Regions from separate parts of the Shewanella sp. 11B5 genome, predicted to be linked through region 1. Evidence: predicted binding sites of a transcription regulator. Region 1 holds the regulator's gene; each other region holds the start of a gene.

The links. Region 1 encodes ArgR, which controls arginine synthesis, uptake and breakdown. Its sites were predicted from a motif close to ANTGAATANNTATTCANT; they were not measured.
Region 2: a site for ArgR is predicted at 1,678-1,695, ahead of argA (amino-acid N-acetyltransferase). Genes of this name have one in related genera too.
Region 3: a site for ArgR is predicted at 1,664-1,681, ahead of CXF78_RS02950 (YjiH family protein). Genes of this name have one in related genera too.

Annotation. Positions count from the first base shown of each region.
Region 1 covers NZ_PJAP01000289.1:960-4,251, reverse strand. Annotated here, with positions in the region: gene CXF78_RS05505 (hypothetical protein) at 1-177, opposite strand, end outside; gene CXF78_RS05500 (META domain-containing protein) at 300-725, shown strand; gene argR (transcriptional regulator ArgR) at 892-1,362, shown strand; gene CXF78_RS05490 (Dyp-type peroxidase) at 1,425-2,363, opposite strand; gene CXF78_RS05485 (ABC transporter ATP-binding protein) at 2,683-3,292, opposite strand, start outside.
Region 2 covers NZ_PJAP01000305.1:2,698-5,989, forward strand. Annotated here, with positions in the region: gene radC (RadC family protein) at 95-772, shown strand; gene rpmB (50S ribosomal protein L28) at 894-1,130, shown strand; gene rpmG (50S ribosomal protein L33) at 1,137-1,310, shown strand; gene argA (amino-acid N-acetyltransferase) at 1,787-3,106, shown strand; gene rarD (EamA family transporter RarD) at 3,222-3,292, opposite strand, start outside.
Region 3 covers NZ_PJAP01000243.1:1,759-5,050, forward strand. Annotated here, with positions in the region: gene CXF78_RS02940 (ubiquinone anaerobic biosynthesis protein UbiU) at 1-530, shown strand, start outside; gene CXF78_RS02945 (U32 family peptidase) at 540-1,481, shown strand; gene CXF78_RS02950 (YjiH family protein) at 1,925-3,202, shown strand.

The DNA of each region.
Region 1 (3,292 bases):
TTCTATCACTAGCGCAACAGGCAGCGGAGACATAATTAATGTTCCCACGCCAATGAGTAACGCAATGACCAACATTCCACTGACTTGTTGACCTATATCACTTTGCCAATATAAGCCGATGCCCACCAGCAACATAATTAAACCGACGAAATGCAACACTTTAACTAATTTGATCATTTGCGACTCTTTGATACGTTAAATAATGTTCATTAATCCAAAACATTAGAATTATTTACGCTCTTATTCACACTCAAGTAGTAGAATAACGGCAATTTTTTCGTATATGGAACTCTCTCAACATGATAAAGCATATTCTCGGCGCCACTGTTATATTTTTAGGCCTTAGTGCTTGTCAAAGCCATACTCAAATTGTCTCAAATGAACAATTAATTGGTACTTGGCATGTAGAAGTCGTCCTCGACACACCTACCATTAATAATAGCCCAGCAACTTTAGTGTTTGCTCCAAACGGTGAATTAACAGGTAATAATAGTTGTAATCAATTTTTTGGTCGTTACATCCAACAAGGTCATCTGCTTCAACTTGCGCCATCAGGTTCAACCATGAAAGCCTGCATTGATAGTTTAATCACCCAAGAAGCCGAACTGATGCAAGCGATTTCATTGGTACAACAAGTTGATTTCTCTAAAGGAAAACTCAATCTATTGTCTTTAAATGGTGATACGCTATTAGTGCTGACAAAACAATCGTTACCCGTATCCTAAAGCTTATGGTTCAGATGAGTCGCCGGATGAGTTATTAGTGTCAGTTTAAAGTTCCACTACAAAATGAATTTTTATTCAATAAATCTGATTCTTTCTTGACTTAATAAGTCAATCTATTCAAAATGTGCTAGATTTTTGAATAACAACTATAAGATGAATTATCACTATGCCAGCGACAAGAAATCAGGATGAGCTCGTACGAACTTTTAAAGCGATTCTCAAAGAAGAACGTTTTGGAAGCCAAAGCGAGATTGTTAATGCGCTTCAAGCCGAAGGATTCGGTAATATTAATCAATCTAAAGTATCACGCATGCTCAGCAAATTTGGTGCTGTTCGCACTCGCAATGCTAAGCAAGAGATGGTGTATTGCCTCCCTGCCGAGCTAGGTGTACCTACTGCAGGTAGCCCAGTTAAAAATTTAGTACTGGATGTTGATCATAACCAAGCCATGATCGTGGTCAGAACTAGCCCAGGTGCAGCGCAATTAATCGCCCGTTTGCTCGATTCAATAGGCAAACCAGAAGGGATATTAGGTACTATTGCTGGTGATGACACAATTTTCATCTGTCCAGCAAGTATTAAAACGATTGATGAGACATTAGAAACAGTTAGATCTTTATTCAACTATAGTGAATAAAAACTCATTAAAATAAAAAAGCAATGCCATGGCATTGCTTTTTTATTGCCTAAAACGGGCTTTTACGCATCGTCAAATTGAGTTAAAAAATCCAATGATGGCACAAAGAAAGACGACCCTGTCAGCGCTTTAGTAAACAACATCAAATGATCATGATTCCCATGACCATCACCGTGCACCATACTGCGCAGCATTTGTTCGAAGTGATCAGGTGTACGGCATACTGAAATAAACATCAAACCTTGTTCTCTAATCGAACCATATGGCATGCTTTGACGTAAAATTTCTAATGAGTTACCGTGTGGATCTTTTAAGTTAACTCGTTTTGTGTGGCTGGTTAATGGTTTATCTTCTGATTCATACTCAATATCATCAACTTTGGTACGACCAAAAATATCTTCTTGTTTTTTAAGCGGTAAACGATGCCACTTACTTAAGTTATGCATGTATTTTTGAACATGAACATAACTACCTGAGACAAATTCTTCATCTTCATCACCGACAAGCGCAACTTGTTGACGATGGCGTCCTTTAGGGTTTTCTGTACCATCAACAAAACCAGTTAAGTCACGGCTGTCCATAAAGCGAAAGCCGCGTTCTTCATCGACTAACTCGACCAAATCTTCAAACATTTGGTTAATTTCATTGGCGACGAGGTGCAAAATATCATAGCGATCACAACGGATATGAATAAACAAATCATATTCCATTGCTGGTGCATCACGGTTACCTTCACTCATGGCAGGAAAAGGTTTTAATAATGCTGGGCGAGCTTCTGGATAAAAGGTATCCCAAAAATTAGCCCCAATCCCCACAAAGCCATTAAAAGCACTGTCGGCATATTGATCCGTGAGTTCATAAATATATTGGGCTACATTAGCAATAGATGGGCGTAACTGATCTTCAACACCGTCGTTGGCATTAAACATCAAGTACACACTGTGTAAATTCCCTTCTGCGCAAATCCCTAACTGTTCACGAGGCATAACTTGGTTACCCATATTAACTTCATCCACCTTAATACTATATTTCGGCCTAAACGGTGATAATTTAACGCTTTGATACGACTAGAGAACGATTAACATCTCTCATCAGTTAAGCTGATCATTAGCTTAACTTAATCAAATGTAAATTACTTGAAGTGTACTCACATTTAGCCAGCTTGTAATATCTATTGTACTCATATTCGTGCAGATAACAGCTTGACCATTCATTGCAATTATTGACTAGCTCACTAAAGTTAGAGATCAAAAAATAAAACCTAACCAGCTATTTAGCTTATTTTGCCCCGAACTAAGATTAAGATGACAGCATTGATAGTTAATTAAAAATCACCAGTGGATGCGCTGTAATATTTATATCCACTCGTTGACCTGCCATTAATGTTGTTAATTGGCTACTAACATTCAAAATATCAGCGCCAATTTGGACTTGATAATGGCATAACGTACCAAGAAAATGCCTTTCTACAATGCACCCTCGGCCATTGATGCTAGGATGTAATTCAATTTGCTGTGGTCTCAATAATAATTGCCCTTGGCTGCCAATAGGCAAAGACAATGCTTCTGTGCTGCTAAGATCGCCCAAGGAATAGTGCACTTGATGGCTGGAGGTAACCGTAACAGGTAAGTAATTACCCGCCCCTAAAAAATCGGCAACGTAGCGATCAGTTGGTGCACTATATAAGGTTTCGGCTTTACCATGTTGAATAATGGCGCCATCTTTAAATAAAGCCAGTTTATCTGCAAACACAAATGCTTCATCTTTACTGTGAGTCACAAACACGGCACTAACATTACGTTGTTTTAATATGGCGCGAATTTCTAACATCATATCGTTACGGACTTGCGCATCGATATTAGAAAACGGTTCGTCTAACAATAATAATTCTGGCTGATATGCCAATGCACGCGCAATCGACACTCGTTGC
Region 2 (3,292 bases), on a different contig from region 1:
TGGTGCTGTGCTTGCTGATTCGGTGTTGTTCTTATTATTAAGAGTCGACTTAATGCGTTTAATGACATCGCCACATTGAATATAAGGGACATTCATGGGAATTAAAGATTGGCCACAAGGAGAAGGGCCGCGAGAAAAGTTATTGCTCAAAGGTGCAGGACATCTTTCGGATGCAGAATTGCTCGCGGTGATATTACGTAATGGTCTGGCAGGGCAAAATGCAGTGGATTTAGCCCGAAACATGATTAATCAGTTTGGTGGTTTGCGCAGTTTACTGAGTGCCTCTAAAAGCCAAGTATGTAAATTAGCCGGTGTTGGGCCGGTAAAATACGCTCAATTACAGGCTGCTGCGGAAATTTCTAAGCGAATTGCCCATGAAAATCTACAAAGAGGGCAAATTTTGACAAATCCTGATTTAACTCGAGACTATTTAATGAGACAATTGGCAGACCGATCCTATGAAGTGTTCGCCTTACTATTGTTGGATACCCAACATAGAGTCATTCAATTTGTAGAATTATTTCGTGGCACTATCGATTCTGCTTCTGTTTATCCTCGCGAGGTTGTAAGCCTTGTTTTGGAGAAAAAAGCGGCAGCGGTAATTGTGTGTCACAATCACCCGTCTGGCATTGCAGAGCCAAGTCAGGCTGATCGGCGAATAACTGAGCGAATAAAAAATGCATTGGCAACCATCGATGTTTCTTTGTTAGATCATATGGTTGTAGGTGATCAGGAGATAGTCTCCTTTGCCGAGCGTGGGTGGATTGTATAAACACTGCTTGATCTTCTATGGTCAATCGTGTATAAAATGCGCCCTCTTTGTGCCTCGGGCGACGGCCATACGAGGCACATTAATGCTCGAGCGTTAAAAATTTGTTTTGGAGAAGATTGACATGTCAAGAGTATGCCAAGTAACTGGCAAGAAGCCAATGGTTGGTAACAACCGTTCGCACGCAAAAAATTCGACTCGTCGTCGTTTTTTACCTAACCTACAAAACCACCGTTTTTGGTTAGAAGAAGAAAAGCGTTTCGTGCAATTACGTGTATCTACTAAAGGTATCCGTATTATCGACAAGAAAGGTATTGAAGTGATTGTTAAAGAACTTCGTGCCCGTGGCGAGAAGGTATAATAGAAAATGGCTAAATCTAAAGGTAATCGTGAGAAGATCAAATTAGTATCTAGTGCTAAAACTGGTCACTTCTACACTACTGAAAAGAACAAGCGTAACATGCCTGAAAAAATGGAAATCAAGAAATTTGATCCAGTCATTCGTCAGCACGTTATGTACAAAGAAGCTAAAATCAAGTAATTGATTTTTGATTCTTAAAAAAGCCCCTTCATTGGGGCTTTTTTTATGCCTGTTTGAAAATAGTCTATACTGAATCGAACGATTAACGGATGAGTTATGACGTGTATTTAATTGCTCAATTTAGGTTATGCAGTAGCTGTTTACGTCATGAAGTACATCGCTAGTGTGATGATATTTTATTGAGGTCCCTACATTGTTATAGCGCAATTATGTTGAAATTTTGCTAAACAGATGTGATGCAAATATCATAATTAAATGCGTAAAGTATTATTAACAGCTAAAACAAGCTAACTTTTTGGCTGTAATGCTTTTTTCATAAAATATTGAGACACTGTGTTTTACTTAAAGTGAAATAAAATGCTTTAAAAGTGAATTAAAATGCAATACCATTCTTTTTTGATACAGCAAACTGTTATGTGGCATTTATTGTCATCGTCATTAATGAACATCAAACTTATACCGAGGTGAATTTGCCCGTGAGAACCACTGAATTAGTTGATGGATTTCGTCATTCTGCGCCCTATGTTAATGCTCATAGAGGTAAAACTTTTGTCGTTATGTTGGGTGGAGAAGCATTAGCGCACCCACAATTCCGCGGTATTTTAAATGATGTGGCTTTGTTGCACTCACTTGGGATTGAGGTGGTGTTAGTTTATGGAGCAAGACCACAGATTGATGCTGGTCTAAAAGCGGCTGGAATTGAACCGGCATATCACAATGGTATTCGTATTACCGATGATGAAACCCTGAAAATTATCAAGCAGGTTGCCGGTGCTACTCAATTTGATATTACTGCTAGGTTGTCGATGAGCTTAGGCAATACGCCGATGCAAAACGCGCAAATAAACTTGGTGAGTGGTAATTTTGTTATTGCACAACCATTAGGTGTAGATGACGGTGTCGATTTTTGTTTAAGTGGCAAGGTGCGCCGTATTGATGCGCAAGGCTTACGTCGTCAATTAGATAATAACGGTATTGTATTAATGGGGCCCATTGCCGCTTCTGTTACAGGTGAAAGCTTTAACCTGACAGCTGAAGAAGTTGCGACCCAAGTAGCGATAAAGCTAAAGGCCGATAAGATTATTGGTTTTAGCGATACTAACGGCCTTATCGGTAAAAATGGTGAAGTCATTGCCGAGTTGATGCCGGACGACATCGAAGAAATGCTTAAGACAATGGCTGTTGACGACCATACTTCAGTTGGGACTGTTGCTTTCTTAAAAGCCAGTATTGAAGCGTGCCGACGAGGTGTACCTCGTTGTCACTTAGTCAGTTATTTAGAAGACGGTGCATTGCTGCAAGAGTTATTCTCACGCGAAGGGATTGGTACCCAAATTGTTACCCAAAGCGCCGAACGTTTACGTAGAGCAACCATTAGCGATATAGGCGGTATTTTAAACCTTATTCGCCCATTGGAAGAACAAGGCATTTTGGTGCGTCGCTCACGCGAGCAATTGGAGATGGAAATTGAACAGTTTATGCTGGTTGAGCGCGACAACTTAGTGATTGGTTGTGCAGCTTTGTATCCGTTTGAAGAAGACAATGCGGGTGAGTTTGCGTGTTTAGTGGTTCATCCGGATTATCGCGATGCAGATCGTGGCAGCATTTTGCTTAATAACATTATCGGCCAAGCTCGCGTGCGGGGTTATTCACGTCTATTTGCGTTAACGACACGTAGTATCCATTGGTTTTTAGAGCATGGGTTTAATATTGTTGATGTTGAAGAGCTGCCGAATAAGAAAAAACAGCTGTATAACTATCAGCGTCGTTCAAAAATTCTTGCGTTAGATTTGTAGAAGTAACAAGACAGTTAATACATAAAAAAAGCCGGATGAGTATAAAATCATCCGGCTTTTTTGTGGGTGAAGCATCAGTGCTTTGAGTGACTTCATCTTCCCATTGTAGAGTTCATTATGCTGACGCTTTGGCTAAGGCGTTACGTCGTTGGCGTTGCAATGTCATGTCGCCAACAAAGATAACTA
Region 3 (3,292 bases), on a different contig from region 1:
TTGAGCTTGAAGTATTTGCTTTTGGTAGTTTATGCATCATGGCTGAAGGACGCTGCCATTTATCGTCATATGTAACAGGACAATCTCCTAATACAGGCGGTTCGTGCTCACCTGCTAACCATGTGCGTTGGCAAGATTCTGGCAGCGATAAATTGACCCGACTCAATAATGTATTAATCGATAAAGCTGAAGCTAACCAACAACTGGGTTATCCGGTGGTCTGTAAAGGCCGTTATGTTGCCGAATACGATCATGATGCAAAGTATTTATTGGAGTCACCTACCAGTTTAAACACCTTAAGCTTGTTACCCGAGCTCGCCCAAGCGGGAATTAAATCACTTAAAATAGAAGGACGTCAGCGAAGCCCTGCTTACGTCAGCCAAGTCACCCACGTTTGGCGTAGCGCTATCGACACTTATTTAGCCAGCCCCGAGTCTTTTTGCGAGCAACCACAATGGTCGCAAGCGTTAGCAAAAGTATCCGAAGGACAAATCACTACATTGGGCGCTTATGAGCGTCAATGGCAATAAGGTTTTACAATGAAAATATCTCTCGCTCCAATTAGTTACTGCTGGTCAAAATCTGACGTTGAACACTTTTATCAGCAAGTAGCATTGAGTAACATCGATACCGTTTATTTAGGTGAAACCGTATGCAGCCGTCGCCGCGAACTGAAGTTTAACGACTATCTAGATCTCGCCAATATGCTTAAGTCTCATGGCAAACACGTGGTGTTATCAACCATGGCTTTGATAGAGGCGCAATCTGAACTTAATGAACTGAAACGAGCTATTGATAATGGTGATTTCAGTATTGAAGCTAATGACATGGCTGCGGTACATTATGCGCACCAAGCGAAAGTCCCCTTTGTGTGTGGGCCAACAATCAATAATTATAATCGGACCAGCCTTGATTTATTGCACCAAAAAGGGATGTATCGTTTTGTCATGCCTTGTGAATTATCACAGAAGTGGTTAAACACCGTCATCAACCAGGGTGATAAACCCGCTTTTGAAATAGAGGTGCTCGGTCACGGCTATTTGCCTTTAGCACATTCTGCACGCTGTTTTACCGCAAAACATTACCAATTGCCAAAAGATAAGTGTCAAACTATTTGCCAACGCCATAGCAAAGGCTTACTGGCTCAAACTCAAGAGTCACAACCCTTACTCCGCTTAAATGGCATTCAAACTCAATCTGCGGCGCAGGTAAACCTGATTAACCAAATTCCACAAATGATAGACATGGGAATTGATTATTGGCGTATATCACCCAATAAATTAACCGATGTAGCCATGGGTTCAGAACTTGCTCATGTATTAGCGCAAATAACAGAGGATCCATTTAATAGTAAGGCGCTAATCACAAAACAGTTTAACGACAATAAACAGGCATCGATTATCAATCATCATTGCAATGGCTATTGGTTAGGGTTACCGGGCATGGACTATTCCCTTGAGCCAAATACTCCAGCGGGATAACGTTACAAACGCTATTTGATAGCCATTAATAAAAGTGGTCATGAACCGTAATCATATCCATGTTTATTAATGGCATACAAACCATAAAAAAGTGCCAAAGCCAAAGAGAGCACACTTCCGCAACAAAATATTAACCAACTGATTAAATTAGATTTTAACGATATACTCCGACACTTTCTTAAAGTAAATATCTACTCACATTTAACTAATATCTATTCGGTTAAGTTATCATTTTACATACTGCAAATAAGGGGGTAACCTTGCCTACCCAAAAAAAACAACTGAATGGACATTCAATTTCGGTCCATAATAAACAGTTGGGTAGCACAGCTGGCCAACTTAGAACACATAAGTAAGGTGTATTTAACGTGACACATAAAAAACATAGCATTAAAACAATTCTCACCTTTATTATTCCGTCACTGATTGGCTTGCTACTGTTTATGACGCCTATCAATGTCGAAGGTTCGATTACCATTCCGATTGCAATCATCTCAAAAGCATTGCAAAGCCAAATGGGCAGTTCGATTCAGCTTATTATGACCTGCATAGTGGTACTAATGGCATTGGCCTCATTACTCACTCAACTCATTAATCCTAAATTCGTTCGTAAAAGTATTTTTTTACGCACACTGCTGAAAGTAAATTTATTTTGGTTAGCGGTGCGAATTCTAGGCGCAATCTTTATCGTCATGGTTTATTGGCAAGTGGGACCCGAAGCGATTATTTCATCTGCAACCGGTGGCTTGGTTCTGAATGATTTAGTACCAGTACTATTTTCAGTATTTATTTTTGCTGGCATGTTATTACCGTTATTGCTCAATTTTGGTTTATTAGAATTTTTTGGCACGTTATTAACCAAAGTTATGCGTCCAATATTCAATTTACCTGGTCGCAGTGCTATTGACTGTATGGCATCTTGGTTAGGTGATGGTAGTGTGGGCATTTTAATGACCACCAAACAATACGAAACTCGTTTCTATACTGCACGTGAAGCTGCTGTTATTGGCACAACCTTTTCTGCCGTGTCAATAACCTTTAGCTTAGTGGTGATATCACAAGTCAAACTTGAGCACTTATTTGTGCCATTTTATCTGACTGTGTGTTTAGCAGGGTTTATTGCCGCAATCATAGTCCCTAAACTACCGCCATTATCATGGAAGAAAGATCTGTATATCGATGATACTCCTCGCCATGAAGATGACGAAACAATCCCAGCCAGTCATGGCGTATTTTCGTGGGGATTTGAACAAGCAATGCAACGGGCATCTTCTGCTGGTGGCATTAAGCATGTGCTAACTGAAGGAATTAAAAACGTTGTCGATATGATATTCGGGGTGATCCCTGTTGTTATGGCTATTGGTACCGTCGCATTAGTGTTGGCTGAACATACACCTATTTTTAATTACTTAGGTATGCCATTTATTCCGCTATTGGAACTGCTGCATATTCCAGAAGCTACCGAAGCCTCGAAAACGATTGTGGTGGGATTTGCCGATATGTTTATTCCATCGATTTTGGCCAGCTCTATAGAATCTGATTTGACCCGCTTTGTTATTGCGGCATTATCAGTTACTCAGCTTATTTATATGAGTGAAGTAGGTGCTCTTTTAATTGGTAGTAAAATCCCGGTTAACTTTTTTGAGCTATTCGTTATCTTCATTCTACGAACCTTAGTGACACTGCCTGTAATTGCATTAATGGGCCATTTACTCATTTAGTTGAAGTCAGAAGATAAACAACTCAATATCACTAAGGAGCGCAATGCGCTCCTTTTTTTAGACTAAATATTCTCAGCGTAATCGAGATAA